Regions from separate parts of the Thalassotalea sp. PS06 genome, predicted to be linked through region 2. Evidence: riboswitches for the same ligand, from Rfam matches in the RefSeq annotation. Region 2 holds a riboswitch; the other holds the start of a gene.
The links. A riboswitch is a leader RNA that binds a small molecule or an ion and turns the genes downstream of it on or off. The one in region 2 is predicted to bind lysine.
Positions count from the first base shown of each region.

Region 1: another riboswitch for lysine. It lies ahead of dapA (4-hydroxy-tetrahydrodipicolinate synthase); the one in region 2 lies ahead of lysC (lysine-sensitive aspartokinase 3).

Region 1 covers NZ_CP041638.1:3,205,190-3,221,287, forward strand. The annotation lists gene FNC98_RS14125 (hypothetical protein) at 1-267, opposite strand, end outside; gene FNC98_RS14130 (crotonase/enoyl-CoA hydratase family protein) at 483-1,325, shown strand; gene FNC98_RS14135 (hypothetical protein) at 1,429-1,755, shown strand; gene FNC98_RS14140 (succinylglutamate desuccinylase/aspartoacylase family protein) at 2,295-3,374, opposite strand; gene dapA (4-hydroxy-tetrahydrodipicolinate synthase) at 3,461-4,384, opposite strand; lysine riboswitch at 4,531-4,725, opposite strand; gene FNC98_RS14150 (methyltransferase) at 4,908-5,936, shown strand; gene arcA (two-component system response regulator ArcA) at 6,306-7,025, shown strand; gene FNC98_RS14160 (Hpt domain-containing protein) at 7,085-7,417, opposite strand; gene folE2 (GTP cyclohydrolase FolE2) at 7,707-8,636, shown strand; gene FNC98_RS14170 (YkvA family protein) at 9,415-9,960, shown strand; gene gltB (glutamate synthase large subunit) at 10,861-15,318, shown strand; gene FNC98_RS14180 (FAD-dependent oxidoreductase) at 15,327-16,098, shown strand, end outside.
Region 2 covers NZ_CP041638.1:1,955,802-1,971,899, forward strand. The annotation lists gene recC (exodeoxyribonuclease V subunit gamma) at 1-689, opposite strand, end outside; gene FNC98_RS08700 (DUF4870 domain-containing protein) at 1,112-1,441, opposite strand; gene FNC98_RS08705 (DUF2982 domain-containing protein) at 1,565-2,239, shown strand; gene sbcB (exodeoxyribonuclease I) at 2,308-3,738, shown strand; gene FNC98_RS08715 (DsbA family protein) at 3,871-4,521, opposite strand; gene FNC98_RS08720 (hypothetical protein) at 4,650-5,051, opposite strand; gene FNC98_RS08725 (NAD(P)-dependent oxidoreductase) at 5,103-5,981, opposite strand; gene FNC98_RS08730 (glutathione peroxidase) at 6,059-6,541, shown strand; gene lysC (lysine-sensitive aspartokinase 3) at 7,074-8,417, opposite strand; lysine riboswitch at 8,561-8,732, opposite strand; gene elyC (envelope biogenesis factor ElyC) at 8,982-9,737, shown strand; gene FNC98_RS08745 (efflux RND transporter periplasmic adaptor subunit) at 9,987-11,240, shown strand; gene FNC98_RS08750 (ABC transporter ATP-binding protein) at 11,295-11,978, shown strand; gene FNC98_RS08755 (ABC transporter permease) at 12,002-14,485, shown strand; gene FNC98_RS08760 (hypothetical protein) at 14,471-14,671, opposite strand; gene FNC98_RS08765 (class I SAM-dependent methyltransferase) at 14,836-15,789, shown strand.

The sequences.
Region 1 (16,098 bases), 1.2 Mb from region 2:
AGAATTGTAGAAGGTTTGATGCACAGCAATCAGTTGTGGCGTTATCGCGGTGCCCGTTTGCTCGAGGCGCGGATTGCCAGGCTCGTCATCGTCCATCGCGAACTGCCAGCATATATGACAGTGCATGTGATTAGACTGAGCATCATGGCTGGCCTGATGCTGGGTAATAAACAATAAAGCAAATAAAAACAAACCAATAAGCACATAGCCCTTACCCTTATGAGTAGAGGCTTGTAAATTGAATTTTTGCGTTATTATCGCAGTCACGTTTATCTCGTTTTGATAGCTGGCACTTGATTTATCGCCCCTTTGAGGCACCTAGAAAACAGCTTAATACATATTCGTGTTACATTATCACACTTATTTGCGGTTAATAACAAGCCCAAGCCAGATATTTGCTAAAGTTTTCCTGCCTATACTCATCGGTCCAGTCGTGATAGGTTTATTTTAATTACGAAATACTTCCAGTTAGCAGGTTAATTATGAGCGCAACGGAAAATATAGACCAAATCAAAAGTAATCTTAGATCGCCGGTAGATCTAACCATTAAAGATGATATTGCCTATGTCACCCTCAATCGTCCGGAAAAGTTGAATGCCCTGGATTTAGCGACGTTTAAATCATTGGCAGGTATTGCTCGAACGTTGCGAAAAGATCGCTTCATTCGTGGTGTTATCCTGCAAGGTGTTGGTCAGGACTTTTGCAGTGGCCTTGATGTGAAGTCGATGATGAAAGACAAAAGCGCGATGGTGACTCTGCTTAAAAAACTATTACCCGGTTCTTCGAATCTCGCCCAACAGGTCAGCAGTAATTGGCGAAAAGTGCCGGTACCGGTAATTGCCGTTATCCAAGGCCGTTGTTGGGGCGGTGGTTTGCAAATTGCACTCGGCGCCGATTTTCGCTTTGTTACCCCGGACGCCACTCTGGCAGTGATGGAAAGCAAATGGGGATTGATCCCTGATATGGCCGGCAATATGGTGCTTCGAGAAATCCTTCCAAAAGATCAGGCCTTACGCCTGGCGCTAACCGCGGATCCAATTTCTGCCGATGAAGCGATGAAGATGAACCTGGTTACGCAAGTATCTGAAGATCCTTTGCAGGATGCAGAAGTGTTGCTCGCTGAGCTAAAAGCCAAGTCTCCGGATGCGTTGGGGGCGATAAAACGTCTTTATACCCGCAACTGGCAAAGCCCTGACAGGAAAATGCTGATGATGGAAACCTGGTATCAAATTAAAATTATCTTAGGTGAAAATCAGCGCCGCGCGGTAAAACAGCAACTGGATCCTGAAAATGCTAAGCCATACTTTCCCAGAGGCCGCTGGTAACCTACGAAAAATCATTCCTTCACTTGGCATCTAATTCACTGTAAAAGCCTGTGTTTTCTAACTGCTATAGTTAGATGTACGTTAAACAGACGGGCTTTTAATTGTGACCCAAGCGAATGCATCAGCTCCTGATTTTCATCATAAAAACCCTACCCATAAAGAAACCCTGTTAAAGTTTCTGGCGCTTGTTGCCCTCTTAGTCGGGTATTTCATTTACATGAGTATGAAATACGATGCTTCCACCGGATTTGGCCTGGCAATTTTAAGCTGGAGTTTTTTCGTATTATGTACCCCAGTCGCCGATGGTGGCTTCATTCTTGCCTTTCCGATACGGTTATTAAAATGGCAACCACTCAGGTGGTCATATGGTTTGTGGCAATCGCCATTAATCTTTACTTTTTATCGTTTAATGCCAAAACCTACGAGCTGACCTTTTTAACCAACCTGCTCAAGCAAATCCTGACCCAGCCTTACCCGTACTGGAGTATATAAATAATCAGTGCGATGGGAACATTCCTGTCGATTTACTTTGGTGATGAAATGATGGATGTTATACCAATCCCATTAAGTTTGTGCACAACTCAGAGTTAGGGCCGAGGTTCATTTACAACATAGATTTTATTGATATAGTCATTCTATATTAATGAAATATAGGGCAGTAAATGGGCCTCTCACTAACTCCCTACGGGTGAGTTTTAAAGGCATTTATCCTACGTTACTGATTTTGACAATGGAATAACCATTCTCTGCAATCAAAGCCTTGTCTAAAAGCCTTTAAATTCTCACTGAGTGAGCAATAATTTAATGGGATTGGTATTACCCATCATCACCAGCGAGAAAAACATCACCAACACGGTATAAAATACCGCATCATTTTAATTCTTGGACTCGGCGTCCTGACGGTTTTCGCTTACTACCAACTGCTCAGCACGTTAAACATCCAGATGCCTGAGAGTTAGGTTCAGGAATTTATAGTTCGAAGTAGTTGCTAAACAGCTTATAAAGTTCGGTGCCCTGATTTACGCTTGCCGAAGCAAAGTGCAAAATCGGGATCACGGTTTGATCCAGTGTTAGGTAATGTAAAGGATCGGAATCTGCTTCACTATAATTGTCCATTCTTAAGATACGCGCCAGCGGCTGACCTGCGGGAAGTGGCTCGCCAAATTCTGCCAGATAATCCACCATGCCGCCCATCGGTGAGTAAAACACCTTGTAGTCTTTAAGCATGCACCCGTAGCGCACCATGGCGTCTGGAGCAAAACCATTCGCAGCAATTGCACCTTTGGCCTGTAAATAGCCCAGAATACTTTTCGCATCCACCAAGGCTTCATCTAAGTCGATCAGCTCCTGTGAGCCAAGCTCAACAGTAAAGCTTTCTTTATTGAAATCCAGCTTTCGACCAATCGCCTGATAGGCTTGGGTTAAATCCCACCACGGGCAAAACGTCGCTTCATCAAGGGCGCCGGCAAAATCATTGGGGATTAATATGGTGTGTGGAATATTAAAATAACTGGCGCTATTTTTTGCGTATTCCGGGCAATATAAATGTTTCGAAGAGATAGGACCGGTATGCAGGTCGAGAACTAAATCCGCCTGCAATGCCATGCGTTGCAGTTGATAAGCAATTCTTCGTCCGGTTGTTAACCCAAAAATATTGTGGTCTAACTGCTCATCAATGTCATCTAGCATCCAGCGCCGAAATTCGCTTCGAATAGTATCGACATCGGTATCCGGATATTGCTCTACAAACTGCTTAGCAAGTTCGTCATTGAAGTGATACATCCGATTCCAGTTAACACCGGTAATCGGGTCAAAGCGCCCAAGGGTGTACTCGCCATTTTTATGATTGCAGCCAACCGGGTTGGCATAGGGAACCAGTGTGATGTCACCGAGCAGGGTTTGCTTTTGTAATAGCTCGAGCAGCTGATAAATAACCGCATTTCCCTGAACTTCAGCGCCGTGAATATTGGCTTGGATATAAACACTCGGGCCTGTGCCCCGACCTTTTATCCGATATACAGGAACGGTCAGCTCTACGCCGCTGGCCATTTCACCGACATTTAAGATTTGTTTTTCTACCACGATGAAGAGAGTCTTTATTTAGATTGAATAGGGAAGAGAGGCCTTAACTAATATCAGGAAATATCAGCTAAGGCGGCTTGTTTTCGCTGCGCAGCATACCAATTACATACGCTCTTATCGGCATCAACAATACCTTGATGTTCGGTTAGCTCCAGATGCGTCAACGGCGCGCGTAGCATTGGCGAGGCAATCATATCGCGAAGATGCATCAAGACCTTGACCGGAATTGGGTTGGCAGCACTGAATAACGCATTCGTGGCGTTATACCAGACTGGGAACAAGGATTGGTTGTCACCGGCAACAGACTTTTTCACATACAGGTTTGTCTCTTGCGGCCACACGTTTGAACAAACCGATACCAGACCGACAGCCCCTGCTGCGGCAAGATAAGGCATTAGTGCATCTTCACCACTATACATGGCAAGGTTAGGCGCGACTTGCCGATACGCTAAAAACTGATGAATATCGCCACTGGCTTCTTTCATTGCCCATAAATTCTTGTGTTCCGCCAGATTAGCAACGGTCTGCTCAGGAATATTTACACCACTTCTGGAAGGCACATTGTAAATCATGCAAGGATGAGCCGCAGCATCCAGTAAATTTTTAAACCAGTGGGTCTGACCGGCCACACCCGGTTTTGCGTAAAATGGTGTGCCTAACAAGTAGGCGTGAATATCAAGACGATTGCAGTGCTTGATCCAATTCAGTTGCGCTGGCAAATCGGCGCCACCGACAGCAACCATCAGAGGCACGCCAGGTTGCAGTTTGCAGACAAAATCTACGATAGTAAGTTGATCTTCCGGAGCAATAGCCAGACCTTCCCCGGTGCTGCCGAGCAACAGGATGCCGTTACCAGCTTTTGCCTGCTGACGCACTAAATTGGTCAGGCTGTCAAAATCAATTGCTCCCAGCTCATCAAAAGGCGTGACAAGTGCAGTCCATGTCGAGTAGTCAGCCAAATTAAAATTGTTGGTCATAATAAACTCTTATAATGCTTCCTGGTTTCAAACGTTTTTACACGCTCGGTACATTACTGACCGCAAAAGTTTACGACGGTGCAGTCAGCAAGTCTAAATTCAATCAAAGGGAAGCTCTGGGTGTTTGCATGACAAAGGGTCACGCAAAGACCAGAAGCTCTCCACCATTTCAGGTGACAGCTGCCAGGATTCAGCCTGGTCAGCCGGTAGCATGATCATCAAAAATCACTTCAACGTACGTTGCAAGTATTGCCACCTCGGCGTTAATCCCCCTCATCACCCTTCGTCGGAGTTTGATCTCCTCCGGATAATTACCTGGTTAACGCTCCTCTTCTGGCCCTCTGTAAGAAGGGCGAATACACATCTAAGTGTATATAAGGGCTATTAAAGCACTAGATAGGTAACAATTCAACCGTTAAAGCCCCGAAAATACAGCCATATAACCGACATATTTGCTCTAAACTCTTTACTCTGCACAGCAAACTAAAGAAAATACCCGGCATATTCATTCAGGACATTCGGCATGGCTTTATCTAACCCTTCACAATTACTGTTGCGAAATGACGATTTGCTAGAGGCAAATTCACCATTATTGGTTAATTGCCCGGATCCTGAATTTTGCCGGGAACTACAGGCAATAAACCCCGATGCCAGCATAAGTGCTTATAACGTCAATTTTGCCGAGCACCGGAAATTATCGAAAGTGGCAAACATCCACGCCCATTTCTCCGAGTACTATCAGCGCGAAACCAAGCACGATTTGATCATCTTATATTTTCCAAAGTCCAAACATGAGTTTCAGTATTTACTGAACATGCTAGCCCCAGTGTTGCATAAAGATGGCTTAGTGTTAGTAGTTGGCGATAATAAAGGTGGGGTGAAGTCGTCACAAAAACTTGCCAGCAATATTACCCAGGCATATCAAAAGCTCGACTCTGCCAGACATTGCAGTCTGTTCTCATTTACCTTTCAGGATGATATCCCCGCATTTAATATCAAATCCTGGGTTGAATCATTTACCATTGAAAGCGGCGGTAAATCGCTAACCATTTGCCACTTGCCAGGGGTATTTAGCCGCGGTGAACTGGATAAAGGTACTGCTTTACTGCTGAACAACCTACCTCACGATATAAAAGGTAAGGTGTTGGATTTCGGGTGTGGCGCTGGTGTGATTGGCGCTGTTATTAAAAAGCGCTTTAAGCACACAGAAATTGATATGCTTGATGTCAATGCCATGGCCATTGCCAGTGCCAGGTTAACCCTCGATGCAAACAACCTCAGCGGCAACGTATTTGCTTCCGATGGTTTATCGAACGTATCTGGGAAATATCAATATGTGGTTTCTAACCCACCATTTCACCAAGGTATCAAAACCCACTATACGACCACGGAAACATTCCTCACTGACGTCCGTCGCTTTATGACGGTTAATGGGCAATTGACGATAGTGGCAAATAGTTTCTTAAAGTACGCGCCAATATTAAAACAACATTTTTCAAAATATGAGCTTATTGCCAATGCACAGGGCTTTAGCATCCATTATTGTAAATGATCAAAATCAACCGGAAAAAGTGCTAATTTTTGGCGGGTAAAAGTGTTCAAAAGTAGCGTTTCACGGCTCTAGTTACACTTAGTTTCAATTTGATTAACTCACTTTTAACATCTTGTTTTCTTTAATCACTACATATCATTAACCTAATCAGTGAGTTATCACTACATAGGTGACAAACATGTTGCTTTTTTGGTGTACATTTTTACAACAATTTCACCATTGTCACCGCGCTTCAATCCGATATCATACACCCAACGAATTAGCAGCCACGCCAAAACCAAAGGCTCAGCGGGAAAATGCGCTAATAAATGGATAAACATCTGGGCTGGCGTGGCTCAACCCTATTACACATTGTTAGAGGTGGAAATGATTAAAGAAGCCAACATTTTAATTATTGAAGATGAAGACGTGACTCGGTTGAGTCTACAAAACTTGTTTGAAGGTGAAGGTTACCGAACCCACCTCGCCACCAATGGTGAAGAGATCCTATCGGTGATCGAGTCACACAACATCGACCTGGTGTTAATGGATATTAATCTTCCAGGTAAAAACGGTTTGATTCTGGCGCGTGAAGTATTGCAGAGACATCAGATTGGTTTGATGTTTGTTACCAGTCGTGACAGTGAAGTAGATAAAGTTTTAGGTCTTGAGATCGGTGCCGATGATTACATCACTAAACCGTTCAACCCGCGTGAATTAACTATTCGCGTGCGCAATCTACTTAATCGCTTAAGCCGTAGTGAAAATCATACAACGACAGCTCAAGAAGATACTTCAGTCATTCAGTTCGATAACTGGAAGCTGGATCCGAACTCGCGTCAGATGATTTCTCCACGAGGTGAGAAAATTGCTATCCCTCGTGGTGAGTACCGGGCATTGCGCCTGTTAATGGAAAATCGTGGCAAGATCGTTTCCCGCCAGGAGTTGATCCGTCGTATGACTGGTCGCGAGCTACGCGAGAACGACCGTACCGTTGACGTAACCATTCGACGCCTGCGTAAGCATTTTGAAAGTGATGAGCAGAGCCCGGAATTTATCAACACCATTCACGGTGAAGGTTATCGCTTTGTCGGTAACTTAGACAGCTAAATAAATAGCTGCAAGAAATTAGAAAGGGTCTGGGGAGACTTACTGGAGTAGCGGCAGATTTAATTCAGCCACTGCTCCAGTGCCTTTAAGGCCTGGTCATTTTTAACGATTAAATTCATTAGCTGTTCTTGCAGTTCCTCAAAGTCAGCTTGCGAATACTCCAAATCACTGGAGAGTTGATATACTTCCTTAAGGCCAGTATTTCCTGAGGCAGATTTGAGTATATGGCAGTTCTCCTGCCATTGGGTGTAGCTCTGCAGCTCAATCGCCTGCTCCAGCTTTTGAAAATATTTTACTGCCTGTTCTTTATAGAGATCGACATTTTGCATGAAAGCTTCATGCCCAAGGACATCACGATACTGACTAATTAAGGTTTTATCTAATATGTCCATAGCATTGGAATTTTGTGACTTACTAGTAAAAATCTAGCAGTTATCTGGAAAGAGGCGAGGACTTTATTCATTTCCTTGGCACGGAACGGTCAGTTTTACAGTTTTTAACCAAGCGAAACGCCCGGAAATATTGATTTTAATCGACATATGATCCAGAATACCCGACCTTTTTACTAGGGCATATAATGTAATTACAGATTAAATGCCTTAAAGAATAATCAAGCCTTTGATTGCAGAAATTTTTTGCACTGGAAAGGCACCAAAACTGATGACAATACGCGGAGAAGTAATGCCAACATCAATGCCTGATATCGCCAACCACACTAAGGCCCAAACCGAGGGTACGCTGGATCGTGTTGGTATGGGGAATATTGAAATGCCAATCATGCTGGCTGCAAAAGACGAAGCAGAACGCATGATATCGGCTCACATTGACGCATTTGTTAATTTAAAAGAACCAAAAGCGAAAGGCATTCATATGTCTCGCCTTTACTTGTTATTGGATGAACTTGCCAGTAACAACACCTTAAACTATCAGTCTTTGGTTACTTTGCTGGATGAATTTATTAGCTCTCATCACGATTTAAGTGATACCGCTTTAGTTAAATTCCAGTTTGATTACCCAATGCGCCGCGAAGCACTTATCAGTGGTAAGTTGGGCTGGCGCGTATATCCAGTAACCATTACCGGCAAACTGGAACAGGGTCGCTTTGATATTGAATTAGGCGTTGATATCGCTTATTCATCTACCTGTCCATGCTCTGCAGCATTAGCTCGCCAGTTGATCCAAAAATCTTTCACTGAATCCTTTGCCGATCAAGACCAGGTTGCTGCGGAAGACGTTCATCAATGGCTTGGTACCACTCAGGGTATTGTTGCCACACCTCACAGTCAGCGCTCAATTGCAGAGATCAAAGTGAAGCTGAACAGTCAGGTAAACAATTTCCCAATCACCGATATCGTTGATACCGTGGAAAATGCGCTGCAAACACCAGTGCAGGCGGCTGTTAAACGTGAAGATGAGCAGGAATTTGCCCGCTTGAATGGTCAGAACCTAATGTTCTGTGAAGATGCTGCCCGTCGCGTACAACACGTAATGAATCAAGTCAGTGGTTATGACGATTATTGGGTGAAGATTAATCACCTGGAATCGCTACATGCCCATGATGCTGTTGCCGTTACCACCAAAGGTATCGAGGGCGGTTACCAGCCGGAATGATCAAACCGGTTTGATCAACAATTCAATAAGAGGTTGCTTCGGCAGCCTCTTTTTTTTGCAAAGTTTTTTGTCAGTTGAAAATTGTTAAGTAGGCGACAGAAAACGTCGCTCCGTGTGAGGTAAGCTTCGCTGAGGAAGGCGGGCGGTTTTGGCCAGGGATTGGCCTATATGCCGAAAATGCACAAGGACATGGATGTGCGCAGGTAGAATAACGCACTAATACGAGGATTTATGTAGGTAGAATAACGCACTAATACGAGGATGTATGTAGGTAGAATAACGCAGGAGCAGTTATCGAGGAGCAGTTATCGAGGAGCAGTTATCGAGGAGCAATTTTCGGTTTTGGCCAGGGATGGACTATATGCCGAAAATGCAGGAGCAATTTTCGGTGGAAGAAAAAAGCAAAATCCCTTGAGTCATTCCCTGATATTACAGGGAATCTTAGCTGGAGCTCGGTGTCCCTAAAGTGCGCGGCAGAAGCATACGCTATTCCATTTATTTACTCCGTCATCCCGCGCTCCGATACCGGATATCCCTTTTGTTTGCTGAGACTTGTTTACGTAGTTCTTAAGCTCAGAGGTTGAAATAGCAGAATCACAGCACAAGAGATCCAACGCTCAGACACATGGAAAGGCAGTGCATAATAAAACAGGTGAAAATTTAAAGGCTCTAAACCGCAACTATTACTCGTAGTAAATGGTGAAAAATAAATTCTTTGTTAAATTTAATAACTAAGAATCGAAAATCTCATCTTTTACGATGAGTCAGGAGCAAAAAAATGGCGTTTAACGTAACGTTTCAGTTATCAGAGTCCGATCTCGAACACTTTCGCGCGGTCATGGAGCGAGCGCAAAGTAATGCAAGACATCATGGTGAGCAGGCGATATTAGATAACGCCAAAAGCTTAATTGAGGATGTTCATCAAAACGTGCCTGATTTCGTCAAGGAGCGTATTGAGAAACTAAAAACTCTCATTCAGATGATTGAAGATACCGAATGGCAAATCCCAGAGGAAGAAAAGCAGGATGTGTTAAGCGCCCTGGCCTATTTCAGTGATCCTGAAGATTTGGTTCCCGATGATATCCCAGCCTTAGGGTTTCTTGATGATGCCATTATGATTGAGCTTGTTGCTTCTGATTTAAATGATGACATTGAAGCATTCCTGGAGTTTTGCAGCTATCGGGAGCGGGAAAAGGACCGCTCGTCGGAAACTATTACTAAGGACGACTGGCTCGATGCCAAGCGCCGCGAATTACATTCCCGGATGCGCCACCGACGATCAAGCCGACGCAGTGGCGGCTCGTCATTCCGCTCAGTTTTCTAAACGGTTAGATTAAAGTCACGAGGCGTCGCCAGACCTGACTCGCCAACATCGATAATTTTTTACCTTGATATCCTGTCGTAGCAGGATATGACGTTATCGGTTTTAGCAGGATATGACGCAAAGGGTTGAGTTTGTCTTGCGATCGCATGTCACCTTTCGAGAGCTTAAGCTCGCCGTTGTTACCCTTGCGAGCGCTTTAGTAGCTAGCACGTCATTCTACCAGAGCTTGAGCTCGAAGTTGTCACCCTTGCGAGCACTTTAGTGCAAGCACGTCACCCTACCAGAGCTTGAGCTCGAAGTTGTCACCCTTGCGAGCACTTTAGTGCAAGCACGTCACCCTACCAGAGCTTGAGCTCGAAGTTGTCACCCTTGCGAGCACTTTAGTGCAAGCACGTCACCCTACCAGAGCTTAAGCTCGAAGTTGTCACCCTTGCGAGCACTTTAGTGCAAGCACGTCACCCTACCAGAGCTTAAGCTCGAAGTTGCCACCCTTGCGAGCGCTTTAGTGCAAGCACGTCATTCGAATCCTGCAGACCACCAAAAAACGGGAAGAATCTGGTGATTTCTCATAAAACTGCCGCAATTTTGCATTTATATTAAAATTTTTTTAACTTCAATTTAATTCAACTGTAAAACTTTCAGTTCGAATTTCATACTTTGCTGCTGCCCTTACCCAATAAGCCCTCGCTGATTTTTTATTCTTAAGTCGCCTACATATCAGGCAATAATTAGCCTATCCTTAGTAAGAGTAATAACTCTATTTTTTATTGACCTCACCTAAAACTGGTTATATGGTGATAGGTTCCCCCGGCTGGATTTGCGGTACTTATTCAAAAAATCACGATGTTTATTCGCTATAACTAATGTCACCGCCAGCAAGTTTTAGAAGGAGAAATAGCCATGCAACTTTATGATCACAGTCAACAAAAAGACAACTGTGGTTTCGGGTTAATCGCCCATCAAGAAGGTGAAACCAGTCATAAGTTGATTAAAACCGCCATTTCTGCATTAGACAGAATGCAGCATCGTGGTGGTATTGCGGCCGACGGTAAAACCGGAGACGGCTGTGGCTTGCTAATGCAAAAACCGGATAGTTTCTTTCGTGCCATCGCCGAAGAGAATGGCTGGTACCTGAGCAGTAAATACGCGGTAGGTACGATTTTCCTTAACCCTGATCCGGTTATCGCTAACGAAACCAAAAAAATTCTCGAGCAAGAGTTAAATCAGGAAACTCTTGAAGTTGTTGGCTGGCGTGTAGTTCCAACCGACCCAAATGTGCTAGGCCCAATCGCGAAAAACAACCTGCCAACCATTGAGCAGATATTTATTAATGGTCCGCGAGGCTGGCGCAGTAAAGACTTAGAGCGCCGCCTGTACATGGCGCGTCGCCGTGCCGAAAAGCGGGTTCAGGATTCTGTGTTCTATGTTGCCAGCATGTCATGCCTGGTGAATATTTATAAAGGTCTGGTAATGCCTGCGGATTTACCGCGCTTTTATCTCGATCTTGCCGATATCCGCATGCAGTCAGCTATTTGTGTATTCCACCAGCGTTTCTCAACCAATACCTCACCACAGTGGCATTTGGCTCAACCATTCCGCTACCTTGCCCACAATGGTGAAATCAACACCATTCAGGGTAACCGTCAGTGGAGTAAGGCCCGTACTTACAAGTTCAAAAGTCCATTAATGCCGGATATGCAGGATGCTGCGCCATTTGTTAATGAAAGCGGTTCAGATTCATCATCGCTAGATAACATGCTTGAGCTATTCATGGCCGGCGGTATGGATTTATATCGCGCGATGCGTTTGTTGATGCCCCCAGCATGGCAAAACAACCCATCCATGGATGACGAGCTAAAAGCATTCTATGAGTTTAACTCGATGCATATGGAGCCTTGGGATGGCCCTGCCGGTATCGTCATGACTAACGGTCGTCACGTTGCCTGTAACCTTGACCGCAATGGTCTGCGTCCGGCTCGTTATGTAAGAACCCGAGATGGTTTTATCACCCTTGCTTCTGAGATTGGTATCTGGGATTACGGCGAAGATGAAGTCGTTGAAAAAGGCCGTGTTGGTCCAGGCGAGATGTTATCAGTGGATACCTACACCGGTAAGTTATTAAAATCTTCTGATATTGATGATGATTTGAAAACCCGTCATCCGTATCGTGAATGGTTGAGTAACAACATTCGTCAGCTGGTTCCATTCGATCAACTTGCTGCCGAATTAGTGGGTAAGCGTGTATTTACCGACCAGCAAATGAGTGAGATGCACAAGCTGTTTAACTATTCCTATGAAGAGATCCAGCAGGTCATCAAGGTAATGGCCGAAAATGGTCAGGAAGCGACCGGCTCCATGGGTGATGACACACCAATGGCGGTACTTTCAAGCCGCCCAAGAACCCTGTTTGATTATTTCCGTCAGCAGTTTGCTCAAGTAACCAATCCACCAATCGATCCACTGCGTGAACGTTACGTGATGTCTCTTGCCACCTGTATTGGTCGTGAGCACAACGTCTTTAACGAAACCACAGGCCATGCAGACCGCATTCAGTTTGAAACCCCGGTATTGATGTACACCGGTATCAAGCAGCTACGGGAATTAGAAGCTGAGCATTATCGTTCACACACTATCTGTCTGAACTACTCGCCAGAAGAAGGCCTGGAAAATGCTATTCGCCGTGTATGTGATGAAGCGGTAGAGCTGGTTCGTAATGACACGGTTATCCTGATCTTATCGGACCGTAAGGTCAGCAAAGACAAGTTACCTATCCCAGCAGCTATGGCTGTTGGTGCCGTACAACAGCGCCTGGTAGACGAGCAATTGCGTTGTGAGTCCAATATTGTTGTTGAAACCGCATCGGTTCGCGACCCGCACCACTTCGCGGTATTATTCGGTTTAGGGGCAACGGCTATCTATCCATTCCTGGCATTTGAAACCATTGAACAAATGGTTGAGCAGGGCAAGATTGATATGCCAGCTCGCACCGCCTTACAAAATTATCGTAATGCCATAAACAAAGGCTTGTTAAAAATCCTCTCAAAAATGGGGATTTCTACCATTGCCAGTTACCGCTGCTCAGGTTTATATGAAGTGATTGGTCTTAACCAATCCATCATGGAGCTATGTTTCCCTGGTATCCCTAGCCGCATTCAGGGCGCCGATTTCACCGATATTCAGCAAGATAATATTAATCTTGCCCGCCGTGCCTGGTTACCGCACCAAAAAGTTCAGCATGGTGGATTATTAAAGTATGTTCACGATGGTGAGTATCATTGCTTTAACCCGGACGTGGTGAAATCTTTGCAAGATTCCGTACAAAGCGGCAACTACGATGACTACAAAGTATTCGCCGATGCGGTAAATAACCGCCCCGTGGCTACCCTGCGTGATTTAATGGGATTAAAGGAAGATACCGAAGCTATCGATATCAACGACGTTGAAGCCGATACGGAAATGTATAAGCGCTTTGACAGTGCCGCCATGTCTATCGGCGCGTTGTCACCTGAAGCCCATGAATCGTTAGCGATTGCGATGAACCGCTTAGGTGGTTTCTCGAACTCTGGTGAAGGTGGTGAAGATGCTGCCCGCTTTGGTACGGTAAGAAATTCTCGAATCAAACAAATCGCTTCCGGTCGTTTCGGTGTAACCCCTCACTATCTGGTCAATGCCGATGTACTGCAGATCAAAGTTGCCCAAGGTGCAAAACCGGGTGAAGGTGGGCAACTACCGGGCGACAAAGTCACGCCGCTTATCGCTAAACTACGTTTCTCTGTGCCGGGTGTGACCTTGATTTCACCACCGCCGCATCATGATATTTACTCCATCGAAGATTTAGCCCAGCTAATTTTCGACCTGAAACAGGTTAACCCGAAATGTATCGTTTCGGTGAAACTGGTTTCGGGCCCGGGTGTTGGTACTATCGCCTCTGGTGTTGCTAAGGCTTACGCCGATTTCATCACCATCTCAGGTTACGATGGTGGTACGGGTGCCAGCCCATTAACCTCGGTTAAATATGCCGGTTGTCCATGGGAGCTAGGTCTTGCTGAAGCCCATCAGTCGTTAGTAGAAAACGGCCTACGCCATAAGGTTCGCCTGCAGGTTGATGGTGGTCTGAAAACTGGACTGGATATCGTCAAAGCAGCAATTTTGGGAGCGGAAAGCTTTGGTTTTGGTACCGCGCCTATGGTTGCTTTGGGTTGTAAGTTCCTACGTATCTGCCATTTGAATAACTGTGCCACCGGTGTTGCCACTCAGGATGCGCTATTACGTGAAGAGTACTTCAAAGGCTTACCGGAACAGGTAATGAACTACTTCCGCTTTGTGGCCCAGGAAGTTCGTGAAATTCTGGCGCAGCTTGGCGTTGCATCATTAACCGAATTAATCGGTCGCACCGACCTGTTAGTGCCTCTGCAAGGCCTCACTGCTAAGCAACAAAAGCTGGATATTAGCCCAATCATTGCGCCAGTTGTTGCCAGCAAGCACACCGCTTTGTATCAAACAGAAGCGAATACGCCGTTTGATAAAGGCGCTTTGAACCAGGCAATTCTGGCTCAGGTAGAAGATGCTATTACCAATAAAACGGGTGGTGAGTTTAACTTTACCGCGCAAAATACCGACCGCAGTGTTGGTGCCTTAATCTCTGGTGAGATCGCCCGTCAGCATGGCGATCAGGGTATGAGTGCTAATCCAATCAATATCAAACTAACCGGTACCGTCGGCCAGAGTTTTGCCTGTTGGAATGCCGGTGGCCTCAACATTACTCTTGTTGGCGATGCCAACGATTACGTGGGTAAAGGTATGGCCGGTGGTCAAGTAGTGATTCATCCACCGAAAGGCGTCACGTACCAGCCACACCTAACACCAATTATGGGTAATACCTGTTTATATGGCGCAACTGGTGGTCGTTTATATGCCGCAGGTCGTGCGGGTGAGCGTTTCGGGGTACGTAACTCAGGTTGTAACGCAGTAATCGAAGGTACCGGTGATCACGCCTGTGAATACATGACCGGTGGTATCGTCACGATTCTTGGCGAGACCGGATTAAACTTTGGTGCCGGTATGACAGGTGGTTTTGCCTATGTCTTAGATGAAGCAAACGACCTGGAAAAACGTATCAATGGCGAGTCTATTGAGATTGTGTCGCTGGATGAGCTAGTCATTCATCAGGAGCACCTGCGCGGCATCATCACACACCACATGGAATTAACGGGTAGTGAGCGCGCTTGCGAGATCCTGGATAATTTTGCTGAGTTTAGTCAGAAATTTAAGCTAATTAAGCCGAAAGCTGTGGATGTACAGACGCTGCTAGGACACCGCAGCCGCTCTTCCGCTGAATTACGAGTACAGGCGCAATAGAGGCAGTTATGAGTAAAAATGTTTATCAATTTGTGGATGTAAAAAGAATTGATCCACCGAAAAAAGCCATCGAACAAAGAAAAGAAGCTTTTGTTGAGATTTATAACCCGTTAAGCGCCGAACAAAGTAGTGGTCAGGCTGATCGCTGCTTAGATTGTGGTAACCCGTATTGTGAATGGAAATGCCCGGTACACAACTACATTCCACAATGGCTGGAGTTAGTCACTGATGGCAAAATTTTCGAAGCCGCAGACTTGTGTCACCAGACCAACAGCTTACCTGAAATGTGTGGTCGCGTTTGTCCTCAGGACAGATTGTGTGAATCCGCATGTACCCTGAACGATGAATTCGGTGCGGTAACCATAGGCAATATCGAAAAATACATAACCGATACCGCCTTTGCCCAGGGTTGGAAACCGGACTTATCCCACGTTGTGCCGACCGGTAAAAAAGTGGCAGTTATCGGTGCCGGACCTGCAGGCCTTGCCTGCGCCGATGTGTTAACTCGCCACGGCGTAAAAGCAGTAGTGTATGACAAGCAAGCGCAAATCGGTGGATTGCTGACCTTCGGTATCCCATCATTCAAGCTGGAAAAAGATGTCATTCAGCGTCGTCGCGAAATCTTCGAAGGCATGGGCATCGAATTTGTATTAAACACCAATGTTGGCGTTGACGTTGAATTCTCTACCCTGTGTGATGAGTACGATGCGGTGTTCTTAGGGTTAGGTACCTACACCGATATGACAGGTGGATTTGCTAACGAAGGCGCAACCGGCGTTT
Region 2 (16,098 bases):
AGAGCGGCTAAAAACTCCATCCACAACGGAGCTATGGCATTTAGTCCAAATAATGAAATACGTTGCGGCAAATGCTCGGCTTTATCGGCCAGGTTGTCTATCGCCTGCTTAATTAACTGCTGTGGATCGTACGGAATGTGTTGATGCAGTTGTTGCCATATCAGAGCAAGCCATCTTTCTGTTTCTCTACCAGCTCCTTCTTCAATGTCTACGCGCTCGCCTACACACCAACTATGGATCCAATCGGGCCGATAAATTAAGTACTGCTCGTACAAATCGGCAATCTTTCTGGCCAGTTGATAACGTCGCAGATCCTTTTGATGCGCAGATTCACCATTCCAATAAGTGGTTAGTGGTTGACAGTTTTCATCCTGAGTAATCGTGTCGCTCTGCAATAACAATTCGATACGCCACGCCAATACATCCCGAGAATACGGCGATTGCTCTGGTAAATTATCGATGCAAAGGGTGCGTAAAGATTTCCAGAAAAATTGCGCTGGCAATGAAAATCGGGTGTTCATACTGACCCGGTTCGCGCTTGCCTGTTGCATATTCAGCCAATGCTGCATGCCTTGGTTCTGAACCAATACAAGTTCTTCAACAAGTGGAGGTAAAGGCGATATCTGCTGTACTTTTGCAAATAACAGCAGTAAGTCTTCCATTCGATTGGCAGGATAAAGATATAACAAAGCTAATCCGTCAGAAATGTACCAAAAATCTAGTGATTAGATTTAATCACAAAGACGGGGGTAATACCAATCCCACTAAGTTTGTACACAACTCAGAGTTAGGGCCGAGGTTCAGTTACAACATAGATTTTATTGATATAGTCATTCTATATTAATGAAATATAGGGCAGTAAATGGGCCTCTCACTAACTCCCTTCGGGTGAGTTTTAAAGGCGTTTATCCTGCGTTACTGATTTTGACAATGGAATAACCATTCTCTGCAATCAAAGCCTTGTCTAAAAGCCTTTAAATTCTCACTGAGTGAGCAATAATTTAATGGGATTGGTATGGTCAAAAGCGAAAACAAGGCGTTGAAGAATTATTGTACACAGTAATGCCACTAAAGCAGAGCCCTGCTCTTTTGTATCTGATGCAAACTGGTATTAGATCATATGCCTTAATGTTTGCTGGTAAAAATTGCCGACAACGGGTAGAGGCTTCGCTTCACCTTCACAGGCCTGAATTAATCCAACTACCCATAAAACCAGTAATGGAAAGACAAGGGCCCAGCCAATCAACGGAATAAAGCTTAATACAACACCGGTTAAAAATAACCCTAAGGATTGGCGAAGATGGAATGCAGCGAGGCGTGTCGGTTTTTGTCCAAACATGATTAACGCAATAATCCATCCAATCAAGGTAAAATAAGCAATGATTGCCACGTTTTTACCGTGTTTGCTGATAGGTTTTTGTTGAATCATCTGGTTTGACACATCACATCCTGCTAAATAGAAACTAAACTGGGGGTGTTGATCTTTTGCGATAAAAAAGATCTGAGACTCTATTAACTATGGAAAATTCCAGCCAATTTTCAAGGCGATTTGTCTACTGTTTTTATGAAAAATGCAACAAACATCAGTAACAAGAACATTCGTGCGATAAATAAGCGCAACGGATTGTTTTTGACCCTGTTAGGGACAGTTTTATTGTTAATTATGCTGTTAATCGGTCAATACTGGTGGCAAAGCCTGAAAATCCAAATGATCTTTTTATATATGGCCAGTTTTGTGGTGTTTTTTATTGGTATTCTCAAACTGAGAGAACCGGATTACAGTTATCAGTTAGACAGCAAAGGCCTGACCCACACTCACCGCTGTGGCCGTTGGCAAATCGATTGGCGTAACATTCAACGTGTAGGCGCGGTAAAGCCAGATATGTCCACAATGGATAAAAGATTGAGTTACACGGGGATAAAACTCAAAGATATCCGCCCTCTGGCTGAAACCATCTCTCCCCGTCTGGCGAATCGTTTGTTACATGAGCAAAAACCGCTGCTTATTGTGGCGCTAAAACACGACCAATTGAACATGAAACAGGCAATCATCGATTTTGAACCTTTCAAACTCGACGGTAAGATTTACAAAGGACCACTTGCAGCATTTTTGCATCGCACTCAGGCACTGGATAAAGCCTACGGCTTCCACCTGTTTTTGGCCGACGATACCCTCGACCGCCACCCGGATGAGTTTATTGAACTATTAAAACGCCACATCGAAAAGTATTCACCTTAAAGCCATAGCGCAGACCGCTTTTCAGATGTTATCATCAGCCCCATAAAACAATAATTGACCTGAGTTAAATGCAAGCCAATCAACCTACTATTCTCTGGCACGATTACGAGACCTGGGGCGTTTCCCCTAAATTTGATCGCCCGTCTCAATTTGCGGCCATTCGTACCGATTTAGATTTGAATATCATTGGCGAGCCCGAGGTCTTTTACTGTCAGCCTCCACAGGATTATTTACCGCATCCAGGTGCTGCTTTAGTTACCGGTATCACCCCACAAAAAGCACAACGGGAAGGTTTACCTGAGGCAGAATTTGCCCGTCGTATTCAGTCATTGTTTACGGTGCCAAATACAACTGTGGCCGGCTATAACTCAATACGATTCGATGATGAAGTTTCCCGTTATCTGTTTTACCGAAACTTTTATGACCCTTATGCTCGTGAGTGGCAAAACGGTAATAGCCGTTGGGACATCATCGATATGGTGCGTTTGTGTTACGCATTGCGTCCTGATGGCATTAACTGGCCCCGTAATGAAAACGGCAGTGTGAGTTTTCGACTAGAACTATTAACCGCAGCAAATGGCATTAGCCATGAAGCGGCGCATGATGCGATGAGTGACGTCTACGCCACAATTGCCATGGCAAAACTGATTAAAGAAAAGCATTCAAAGCTTTATGAGTTTATCTTCAACCTTCGTAATAAGCGTGAAGTGCAAAAGCTACTGGAAGTATTTGAAATGACGCCTATCGTCCACACGTCTTCAAAGATTTCATCGGATCAGGGCTGTACCAGCTGGTTTGCTCCGGTTGAGTATCATCCGAGCAACAAAAATGCCGTGATTGCTGTCGACCTGGGCTTTGACGCGACACCAATATTAGAGCTCGATAGTGAACAGTTAAAGCAACGCTTATATACCAAACGCAGCGAGCTAGCCGACGATGAATTACCAGTTGGTATCAAACTTATCCATATCAACAAATGTCCGGTTGTGGCTCCGGCTAAAACCTTGACTGAAGCTGATGCCGAGCGTCTCGGTATTGATAGAGAAAACTGTTTAAAGAACTGGCGTGCGCTTAAACAGCAAGCGGCACAGGTCCGCGAAAAGCTTTCCGAAGTATTTAACGAAAGTTATGAAAATAAAGTAGAAGATGCAGATGTAGCTTTGTATTCGGGCAGTTTCTTCAGCGACAGCGATAAAGCGCAGATGCAGCTAATCCATGAAATGCCAGTAGAACAACTAGCCACATATCCTTTCAAATTTCAGGATCCTAGATTAGCTACCCTGTTATTTAGATATCGGGCTCGCAATTACCTTCATACCCTAACGGCCGATGAGCAAAGGCAATGGCAACAATATTGTCAGAATAAACTGGCTAATGGTGAGAACGGTCTGAGCTATGACGAGTATATGTTGGCGATTGAAAACCTGGCTCATGAGCACGAACAAAATACTCAAAAAATGAGTATCCTCAAGGCCTTGTATCAATACGTGGCAAGTTAACGTTTATTTTGTACAGGAGGAGAATGAGCTTGAAGCATTCTCCTTTGCCGCCTTACAGTCCGTTATTCTCTTAACTTATGCAAGAGAATTGCGACTATCCCCTCTCCTTCATTAGCCGTGTTGCTTTATTTCTTAACACCAACTGGCCTGGGCAGATTTGTCCTGAAGCAGCTCTTCGATATTAGCGCGAATAATGCCATAACCAACATTACCAAAAAGAATTTGCCGACCTGAATTCATCACCATTGACGGGCTACCTTTAATTTTCAGGCTTTCACTTTTTTTGCGATCGGACATCAATTTTGCCAAGGCATTGCCGGAATCAATTTCCTGGCTAATTGCCTTGTCATCAAGATTTAGATCGTTAATTAATGCCATCAGTACATCTGATTGGCTGATATCCTTTGCTTCGACAAAAAACGCTTCCCGAACCTTAGTTAGCCAACGTATTTCTGCAGGAGCACCATGAACCAGGCTGATCGCCTTGGCATATAAATGGGCTGGCGCCGAAGAGCTGGGTTTACATGTATTCCAGACAGAGTCATTGATCGTTAAATCAAATTGCGCAGCAGACTCTATAACATGTGCCCGAAATCCGGTATAACCGCCCTTTTGTTGCCACTGAAGTTGCATTTTTTCTGCAACGGCCCCAAAAACATCAACGTAATGATGATGCAGCTCAATGTTGTCACCGTAGTCTTTGACAAGTTCAGCAATTCTCCGTTCATTGATATAAGCCCAAACACATAAAACATCCGTAAAATAATCAACTTGAATGGTCATAATTTTCGTTAGTTACAGGGTGATTTGTTAAGTGTAATGTCTTTTGGAAATATCGCGGGCTTATGCTTAAATCGCGGATACAAAAAAGCCCGGAAAACCGGGCTTAGCAATCATGTTTAGCGGTTATATTATGAACCGCTAGCCATCTGTTGATATTCAACGTAAGCAGGAATTGCGATCGCAGCAAAAATACCCAAGCCGAACACCCCTAAGATCAGCACTAATGCCCAAACAGACCAACGCTTTTGCACGCTTTGGAAATGCTCTACACTGTCCCAGCGTTTATTTTCCCAGGCCCATTGGCGCCCCTTGATACCAAGAATGATAGCCATAATAAAGCCGATATAAGGGATAAGCGCAATCAAGCCTATCCAGGTACGATTACCCAGCGCCCAAATCCAGCTTAAGAAAAATGCGCCCCAACTCCAGCCTTTAATGCCTTCTGGTAGTTGATCGACTTTGCCCATACCTGAGTTATTTTCCAGTTTTACGGCGACATCGGATTCCGGTGCAGTATATAGTTCAGTCACTATGTTACTCCTTTTTTATTATTGAACTTCCTGAATAAATGCTGGGTTATATTACCCTTTCTTTTGTAATAATGCGATTAAGCTGCTGGTGTCCCAGCGGTTACCGCCAAGTTCCTGAACTTGTTCATAAAATCCATCCACCATGGTTGTCATTGGCAGGTCTGCCTGATGTTTTTTCGCTTCTTCAAACGCAATGGCTAGATCCTTGCGCATCCAATCGACGGCAAAGCCAAATTCAAACTCACCTTTCACCATAGTCGCTGAGCGATTTTCCATCTGCCAGGAACCTGCTGCACCTTTGGATATGGTTTCCACAAGTTTATCGGTATCTAATCCAGCACGGCTTGCAAAGTTAAGGGCTTCAGATAATCCCTGAACTACGCCGGCAATGCAGATTTGATTTGCCATTTTTGCTTTCTGGCCATCCCCCACAGGACCCATTAACTGGCTAAAGCGAGCATAGGCATCCATGATTGGCTGAACGTTTTTGAAAACCTGTTCGTCACCGCCGCACATAATGGTGAGCACACCGTTTTCAGCGCCAGCCTGGCCACCAGATACTGGCGCGTCAATAAAGTCGTTACCTTGCTGCTCACAGGAGGCTGCTAACTGCTTTGCTAACTCTGCCGAAGCCGTGGTATGGTCAACTAAAATCGCTGCAGATTTTAACCCGGCTAAAACACCGTTTTCGCCTTCGCAAACCTGTAATACATCTTGATCGTTACCAACGCAAACAAATACCACATCGCAACCTGTTGCGGCTTCTTTTGGCGTCGAATACGCGGTGCCTTGGTATTCTTTAGCCCACTGCTCTGCTTTTGCAGCAGTTCTGTTATAAACATTGACGTCAAAACCAGCCTTCGACAAATGACCAGCCATGGGATAACCCATTACCCCTAAACCAATAAATGCAACCTTAACTTTAGCCATGGCAACTACCACTTCTTTTTACTTCAGTGAAAAAAGTGATAGTGTAATGAAAAGAAACGCCTATTAAAAGGAATGCTATGTCAGCAATTTATGATTATTCGGTTACCAATAACAAAGGTGAAACCGTGCCAATGCTTAACTATCAGAACAAAGTGCTTTTGATAGTTAATACCGCCAGTGCCTGTGGCTTTACGCCTCAGTATGCCGGCTTACAGGATCTTTATGAAAAATATAAGGATCAGGGTTTTGAAGTGTTGGCCTTTCCCTGTAACCAATTCGGTAAGCAGGAATCCGGAAGTAATGAGGAAATCAAAGGTTTTTGTGATTTGAACTTTAATATCAGCTTTGATTTATTCTCAAAGATTGACGTTAATGGTGACAATGCCGATCCGCTTTTTACCTATCTTAAAAACGAAGCCAAAGGCCTGTTAGGTTCAAAGCGAATCAAATGGAACTTTACCAAATTTTTGATTAATAAAGACGGTGAAGTATTAAAACGCTATGGCAGCATGGTGAAGCCTGAACAAATCCAAGGCGATATTGAAAGCGCATTAGCATAAGCGAATTCTCCTATACCAAAACAAAAAGGGAAGCTTAGTCGGCTTCCCTTTTTCTGTTTGGGGCCTAGATTTCCAGTCGTAGCTGGAAATGACGCTTCGGTAGACTCCACCGAAAATTGCTCCATGCATTTTCGGCATACAGACCATCCCTGGCCAAAACCGAAAATTGCTCCATGCATTTTCGGCATACAGACCATCCCTGGCCAAAACCGAATATTGCTCCTCGATAACTGCTCCTGCGTTATTCTACCTGCGTACATCCATGTCCTTGTGCATTTTCGGCATATAGACCATCCCTGGCCAAAACCCAAAATACGACGCAATGGAGTATTTTCTCCAACATCAAAACACTCGTGTTTTGACTCCACCTTTAAAACGCTGTTTGTTTTAACTCCACCCTCAAGGCGCCGTTTGCCGTGACTCCACCATTAAAACGTTGTTCGTTTTAACTCCACCCTCGAAGTGCAGTTTACTTCGACTCCACCATCAAGACGTATTCTGTCTTGACTCCTTCTTTTTCGTTTAACCTAATTTAAACGAAAAAGTTATCATGCAACGTCTGTACAACCTGCTCCCCTTCCTGCTCAGGTACCAGAAAACATAAGTTATTATCACTGGCGCCGTGACAAATCATTCGCACATTTGCCTCAGGAATGGCGTCAAACACTTGCGTACCAACCCCCTGGCTACGCAATAATCCGTTACCGATAACGGCAACCAATGACAAGTTGTTCTCAACCTGCACTTCACAAAGCTGTTCTAACTCTTCTACCACTTTTTCTGTAATAACTGCTTGAGTTGAACCCGGAGGATTATCAAAGGTTAATGCAACACTGATTTCTGACGTGGTGATCAAATCGACACTTAGCTCATGACTGGCAAGGATTGCGAATACCTTGGCCAGAAAACCACTGGCATGTAACATCGCCGGGCTTTTCACCGTCACTAAGGTTTGCTGGCGACGCAGGGCAATCGAGCGATAGGTAGGTTTTGAAGAAACCGTTTCCATAATCCGCGTACCGCCGACATCCGGCTCGCGGCTTGAGCCAACAAAAACTGGGATAGAGCTGCGGATTGCCGGGATCAAGGTTGCTGGATGCAGTATTTTAGCACCAAAGGTGGCCATCTCTGCGGCTTCACCAAAACTGATTTCATCAATGGCATGGGCACTTTTAGCAATACGCGGATCGGTAGTAAAGATACCGACAACATCCGTCCATATTTGCAAGTCATCGGCGTTTATCGCTTCAGCTAGCAGTGCCGCGCTGTAATCGGAACCACCGCGGCCTAGCGTTGTAGTACTGCCTAACCCGTCACGGCCAATAAAGCCTTGGGTTACCGTAACCACATCTTGTAATTGCGGGCTCAATAACTGCTGGCAGTTCATCTTTAATGCCTGGGTATCGACCACGGCCTTACCGAATAAACTGTTGGTTGTCATCACATCGCGAACATCAAAGTATGCACCCTGGCATTCTAGCTGACGCAATACCCGAGCAAACAAACGCGAGCTCATCTGTTCACCACAGGATAAAATCGCATCGGCAGTTTTTGCCGTCTGTAAGGTATTTTGCTCGGCTACCAATTGCGTTAACTGCGCAAGAATTTCGTTAACTTCTTGGTTCGCTTCGTCTTTATCAAATAGGCATTCAGTAATGGCATATTGAATCGTTGCGATTTCATCGATAATCGCCTGTTGTTCAACACCGGATAACGACTGCTGAGACAAGGTTACCAAATGATTGGTAACACCGGCACTGGCCGATACCACAACAACACGAATGTCGGCGCGATTTTTTATGATATTGGCACAACGGACCATGGCATCGAAATTAGCGACACTGGTACCACCGAATTTGGCCACAGTTAACATGATGGCCTCCTGTTTTGCAGTTGATACAGCGAAAACGGCAAAGCCTTAATAGTATGGTTGTTCACGGAAAATCTCCCTAAATAGCTAATTACAGCAAGGAAGAGCACGACTGAGCAGAGAAACGAACGTAGAAAAGAGTTTAACTATCAGCCAGAAGCCCTCCACCACTAATGGTGACAGTTGCAAGGATTCAACCTTAACACCCGAACAAGCTGGAACCATATCTTCACTTGTCCTCGGCATTAGACCCCCTCAGTAATCGTCTGCGGATATGGTTCCTCAGATCACCTACCTGGTTAATGCACCTCTTCTGGTTGTTCATGACCGCAGAACTGGCTGCGTCATAAATAACGCGCCTATTAAAACCGATATCGATTTTGATTGCAATAGACAGATAGACGTCTAAATGAAAATAATTGAATTGTTGCTCTAATCGATGACAAAACCCAATCTCCTTGCGATTAAATGGCAAAAATCCCAGCTATTACATATAGTTTAGTGAGTCATTAGTGCGCAAATGACAATGCCGTATGGCAACCCTTCGTTGGTATTTTGGAATGGAATGTTATGGATTTCTTCATATTAAAAAAAATCATTGGCAGTTTATTAATGCCCCTGCCCATCGTTATCATCTTGCTCGCTCTGGGGATCATTCTATTTAATCGAAAGCCTAAGCTGGCGAAAGGCTTCATTGTTGCAGGTACCTTGTTGTTAGCCATCATTTCATTTATGCCTATCGCCGATAAATTGATTGTCCAGTATGAACAGGAATTTCCGGTTTTTCATAATCAGTATGGTGAAGTCGAATACGTCGTCGTACTTGGCTGCGGCCATACGTCTGATGCCCGCCTTAATCCTTCACAGGAATTAAAAAACTGCGCCTTACAACGATTGACGGAAGGTATGCGCATTCTTCGAGAGCAACCCCAGGCAAAATTAATCACAACCGGTTTTAATCCTTACGATAATGTCTCTAATGCCACTAAACTCAAACAGGCCGCTGTAGAGCTTGGTTTAACACCAGATCAGATAATTACCGTATCTAAACCCCGGGATACCGCCGACGAAGCCATGATGGTAGCTCCCATCGTGAAAGACAGTAAATTCGTATTGGTAACCAATGCCAACCATATGCCTCGCGCCATCCAGTATTTCATCGCTGAAGGTCTTGATCCTATCCCGGCTCCCACAGGCTTTCTGGTTAAAGACCCAGAAGGCACCAGTGTCTGGTTTAACTTTATTCCGGATGCCGCGAACATTTCTAAAACCGAACGCGCCTGGCATGAGACGTTAGGCAGAATATGGCAATGGCTCCGCAGTTAAGTGCTGAAAGCTGACATCTAAAACCACATTGAATAGCAAACGAGCACTATTAGCAAAAATCACTAATTGTTAGCAAATATCACAATATTTACATTTATTATAAAACTGTAATAACACCACAAACCTCCACAACCCCTATTAAATAAGGCTTTTAAAAACTGGCACGCATGGTGCTATCTAACTCATGTAATTCGCGCTAGTGAGTATTTTGCTCACTGGCTTCCAATAATTTATGAAATAGATTGCAACATGGATAGAAAAATAGAACGTAAAACCTTTCCTTGGAAGAACGCTGCATTAGTGATCCTGGCGATTGCCGCTGTCACTATCGTTGGTCGCCTTTACTCCGCACAACAAGATGGCAAAGCTCTGGCGGTAAGCCCGCAAAATCTCACCATATCTACCGTCAAGAACGGTACTTTCGAAGACTACATTCCGGTTCGAAGCAAAGTCACCCCGCTTCGCACCGTTTACCTTGATGCGATTGAAGGTGGCCGAGTTGAACAGGTGTTGATTGAAGATGGCACCATCGTAGAACCTGGTCAGCCAATTGTTAAGTTAAGCAATACGCAGCTGCAACTGGATGTTATGCGCAATGAAGCGGCGGTAACTGAGCAGCTAAACAACATGCGTAGCATCGAGCTTTCATTAGAGCAGAACAAACTGAGCCACAAACGCAATCTCATTGAAATCGATTATCAGATCAAACGCCTGACTCGTCAGGTTGAAAGAGAGCGCGTGGTTTATCAACAAGGCAGTATTTCCGATAGCGCCCTGAAAGAGAATGAAGATCTGCTCGAATATTATCGGCAACGTAAAGTTGTAACGCTTGAGAGTCAGAAAACCGATACGCGATTGCAGGAACAGCAGTTGGCGTTTTTGCAGGAAACCGGCAATCGCTTAAACGATAGCCTCAAGTTTGCCCGCAAGAACATGGACAACCTGAACATGACAGCACCTGTAGCTGGTAAGTTGTCCGGGTTTGATATTGAGATTGGCCAATCCATAGAACGTGGCGAACGCATCGGTCAGATTGACGATCCCAGCAGCTTTAAATTGCAGGCGTCCATCGATGAGTTCTACCTGGAGCGCATTGATCTAGGCCAGCAAGCGACCATTACCCGCAATCGTAATGACTATACCCTTCGCGTTTCTAAAATCTATCCGCAGGTGAATAACGGCCAATTCCGCATCGATCTAGTGTTTGCAGAGCAACAACCTAAAGGCATACGCCGTGGCCAGACACTACAAACCAAATTAACCCTGGGCGATCCGGCAGAAGTTGCCTTGATCCCGAACGGCGCTTTTTATCAAGACAGCGGCGGACACTGGGTATTTGTCGTTAGCGAAGATGGTAGCAGTGCGATTCGTCGCAACGTTCGCTTAGGAAGAAGAAATAACCGCTTTATCGAAATATTGGACGGCCTGGAAGTGAATGAAAAAGTTATCACGTCACCCTATGCCAGTTTCATCGATATGGACCGACTAAACCTGAAATCATAAATCTAATCGATTGAATATTAATAAGATAAAAATTTATAAGAGGAAGCACGAGAAATGTTAGCACTTAAAAACCTAAGTAAGAGATTTACCACGGAAGAAGTAGAAACCACGGCGTTAAACAGCATCTCATTCGAGATCAAACAAGGTGAGTTTGTTGCCATCATGGGACCATCCGGTTGTGGTAAGTCTACCCTGCTGAATACTCTTGGCATGTTAGACAGCCCCTCGGAAGGACACTACTACTTCAACTCTGAAGACGTTGCCGGTTACTCCGAAAGCCAGCTTGCGGTGATTCGTAAGCAAAATATTGGCTTTATCTTCCAAAGCTTTAACCTGATTGATGAGCTAAACGTGGCAGAAAACGTTGAGCTTGCCCTGCTCTATCACAGCATTTCAAAAAGTGAACGTAAGCGCCGCGTCGCCGAAGTACTGGAGAAAGTCGGTATTTCCCATCGTGCCAAACATATGCCAAGCCAGCTTTCGGGTGGTCAACAGCAACGTGTCGCGGTTGCCCGTGCGGTAGTCGGCAAACAAGGGCTAATCCTTGCGGATGAGCCAACCGGTAACCTTGATAGTGAACATGGTCGTGAAGTGATGGAGATGCTGCAGCAACTCAACAAAGAAGGCACCACGATAATTATGGTTACCCACTCTCCGGAACACGCCGAATACGCCGATCGCGTCATTAATTTATTTGATGGCGAAGTCGTTGTGCAAGATTTGCGCGCCGTATCCTAAGTCAGTTTTAAGGAAGAAACCCTATGTTATTAGCAAATTACTTTCAAACAGGCTGGCGTAACCTGCTTAAAAACAAGCTGTTTTCAATGATTAACATTGTCGGCCTGGCCATTGGCTTAGCCGCATGTGCACTGATCCTGATGTTTGTAAAGCACGAAACCAGCTACGATAGTTTCTGGGCAAATGCCGAGACCATTCATCGTTCTCACATTACCTTTGCCATTCCAGGCCGGGATCCTATGCATGCGGTATCCTCACCTGGGCCATTGATTCACGCCCTGAAAAAGGACTTCCCGCAGATCGAAGCTGCTTCGCGAATTGCAGGCTGGGGACCAACCATTAAACACAATGGCCAGGTATTTGTTGAACCCATTAAAATGGTGGATGGCGACTTTACCGATATCTTCGACATTGACGTTATCGCCGGCGATTTAGAGCAGTCCTTAAGTGACAACTCATCAATTGTACTTAGCGAAACCGTCGCCAAAAAATACTTTGGAGATAGTGACCCGTTAGGTCAGGTATTGGCGCTGGATTTCAACTTCTACAAAAAAGATTTCAAGGTTGGCGCTGTGATCGCTGATAGCCCGAGAAACAGCCAAATAGAATTACCCGCGATGATCCTAATCGATGAAACTGCGTGGGAAAGCCAGAATTACATGTTCAACGCCTGGTTCTCGGTTAATTCGCAGCTTTATTTTAAAACTAAGCAAGCAACGGATCTTGCGCTCATTAACTCGCAGCTAGATGACTTTGCTAACCGCAACTTCCCACAGATGCCAATTGGTGGTGATGACGCTAAAGCTTCAGACTTTATCAAACTGTCGGCAATGAACATTCAGGATCTCCACCTGAATGCCATTGGATTTGGCGAAATGCGTCCACAAGGCAGCAAAACGACGGTAATTACCTTCTCGGCGATTGCGGTTTTAATCTTGCTTATTGCCTGTATTAACTTCATGAACCTTTCGACTGCACATGCAGCCAAACGTGCTAAAGAAGTATCCTTGCGAAAAGTATTGGGTGCAACACGCGGCAACCTGATCACTCAGTTTTTGGGCGAATCAGTATTGATGACATTGATTTCTGTGCTATTGGCATTTGCCATGGTTGAGCTTGCGCTACCGTTTTATAACGAAACACTGAATCAGGAACTTGTTGTAAATTATGACATTAACACCATAGCGACCTTACTTGGCTTAGCGGTTAGTGTTGGTGTATTAAGCGGACTGTATCCAGCGTTTATCCTATCGGGCTTTCGCCCTGCCACTGTGCTTAAAGCCAACAAATCGGCAGAAACTGGTGCATCCTTAAAGCTTCGTGCTGCACTAGTTATCTTTCAGTTTGCGGTTTCTATCGGCCTGTTTATTTCCACCAGTGTGGTATATAGCCAGATGCAGTATGCGATGGAAATGGATGCTGGTTTTAATAAAGAAAATATGATGGTAATTCACCGTATCAATCGTGAAGAAGCAGGAAACAAGCGTGACGTATTGTTACAGGAGATTGAGAAGCACCCGCAAGTTACCAGCGTAACCTTCTCTAGCGAAACGCCGGGCAATGCCAATGAAAACAATACATCCATGCGCACGCCGGAAATGGCCGAAGAAGATGCATTGATTATGGGTCAACGCAGTGTCGGTTATAACTTTTTCAAAACCTACGAGATTAACCTGGTTGCCGGTCGAGCCTATGATAAAAATCGCAACGACGTTGGACCATCAACCGAAGAACTGCGCGAAGGTGCAACCCACCCGGGCAGCATTGTTATCAATGAATCTGCACTACGTCGCTTTGGTTTTGCAGACGCTGAAAGTGCCCTGGGTAAAACTCTGATTACTGGCCGTGGCGATCCGGGTGAAGAGCTTTACGTTAACCTGACCATTATCGGTGTTGTCGAAGATATCCATTTCAGCAGTTTGCATTCGACCATACGCCCTGAGGTATACCCACTTGGGTTGGATTTCGTCAACAGCATCAGCGTGCGCTTTAATGGTTCGCCAGAGCAACTAAAAACCGATGTTGAAAACCTATGGCGTCAGGAGATCCCTGGAATTCCATTCGCCCATAGCTTTGTCGAAGATGATATCGCTGAGCTTTATCAGGCAGAACAAGGTGAAGCAACCATGTTCGCCACCTTCTCTGCATTAGCCATTTTGGTTGCATCATTAGGATTGTTTGGTCTGGCAAGCTTTACCGCAGATCGACGTACCAAAGAAATTGGGGTCCGCAAAGTAATGGGCGCTGGTGTATTCGATATTGTGAAGATGTTGATGTGGCAATTTAGTAAGCCAGTCATGATCGCAAGCTTAATTGCCTGGCCAGTAGCTTTCTACTTTATGAGCGATTGGTTGGAAGCCTTCGTATATCGTATCGATACCAGCTTGATCATCGCTATGTGTGCGGTCGCTGCCCTATTCGCTCTGTGTATTGCCTGGATAACCGTTGCCAGCAACTCCATTCGTGTTGCCCGTGCCAACCCTATCAAGGCACTACGATACGAATAACAATAGGTAACCTGCGGGACAGATGTCATTTACTGGCTCTGTTCCACTTTTTCCAGAGGTCTGCTCGAAGCAAATCATCATTAACAAGTTCAGCGCCAAATGATACTGATTCACAGCTAATCGCATAAGTAACCTGGTTTTATCCATCTTCAAGCCAATATCTGCCAGTACCCTTGCACCACTCATCAAAGTACCATTTTGCAACGATTGCAGCCGCAGAGGGCTTATCAGTGAGCAAAAAACACTCAACTGTAAACATGTCGAATCTTATTTAAACGATTGCCAAACCATTTTTATTTTCATATCGTAGTAGCTGTAATTTAAATGTTAAACATTTGCATGGAGTAGTTATGCAGCATTGGGATGCATATTGGAAGTGCGGTTTTGTTACATCATTCGGTAACGCATTTTCAGACAATTATGAAGGAGCCTTTTTAGATTTCTGGCACTCGACGTTTTCGTCACTGCCAAAGAAGTCAAACGTGCTCGACATTGCCACCGGCAATGCCTCTTTGCCTCTGATAGGCATCAATATTTCACACGATTTGCAATTAGAACATACTTTCACTGGAACCGATTTGGCCTCCGTTGATGTATCGTTAATTGAATCTAAGTTGCAGGACTTACCGGATTACACCAAAGACGCCTTTAATATCCTGCCCGGTGTTTGTTCCACCAAGCTCCCTTTTGCCGACCAAAGCTTTGACTGTGTTACGTCTCAATACGGGTTTGAATACAGTAATCAGGCAAAAACCATCGAGCAAATATCCAGGGTATGCAAGGTGGATGGTGAGGTTGTACTAGTAACCCACCATGCCGAATCGGTAATTTTGCAACGTAACAATAAAACCATTCAATTGTTAAATAAGATCCTCAGTAATTCTGGCTTGCTATCAATCATCACCAAACTGGTAAAACAACTAGGTGACGGCGCCCCGCTTCACGACGATAAAAGTGAAAAGTTGCGAAACAAGTTAAATCAGAAAATCCGCAGCCTTGAGGCAGAAGATAAAACCAGCTATTTCGACACCAATGTACAGGATTTGATATCTGGACTTTTTCAAAAAGGTAGCGGATTGCCAGCAAAGACTAAGCTTGCGAAAATTGAAGAGTTCAAAATTGAAGCCCGGGCGCATTTGCAACGCCTTGCGGACTTAAAGAAAGCAGCACTCAATAGTAAGAATCTGGAACTGTTAGAAGCTCAGGCAAAACAAGCTGGTCTGGTTTTGCACAGTATCGAAGAACTTATCGGCGATAAAAACAATCTTCTCGCCTGGATCGTTAAGTTTAAGAAAGTAAGTTGATAGGCATAGCGGGAACTCGTTCATTGGAACCTAGGTGCCCCGGACATCGTTCTTTGAATAGGGGCATAGGGTAACCTGTCAGATCAGGTCTGAGCTAGTACACATACTGTTGTACACCTTATGTGTTTATGAGTGGCTTGCCAGATATTATTTTCGCGATAAAAATAGACATCTCAACAGATAAAACAATCACAAAAATGTATATCAAGATAGGTATAAACCCCATAAAGGAGCTTATAAACACTATAGATATAATGAAATTAGCAGCATCCATGAAAAATTGAGTTTCGATTATACAACTCTCAACAC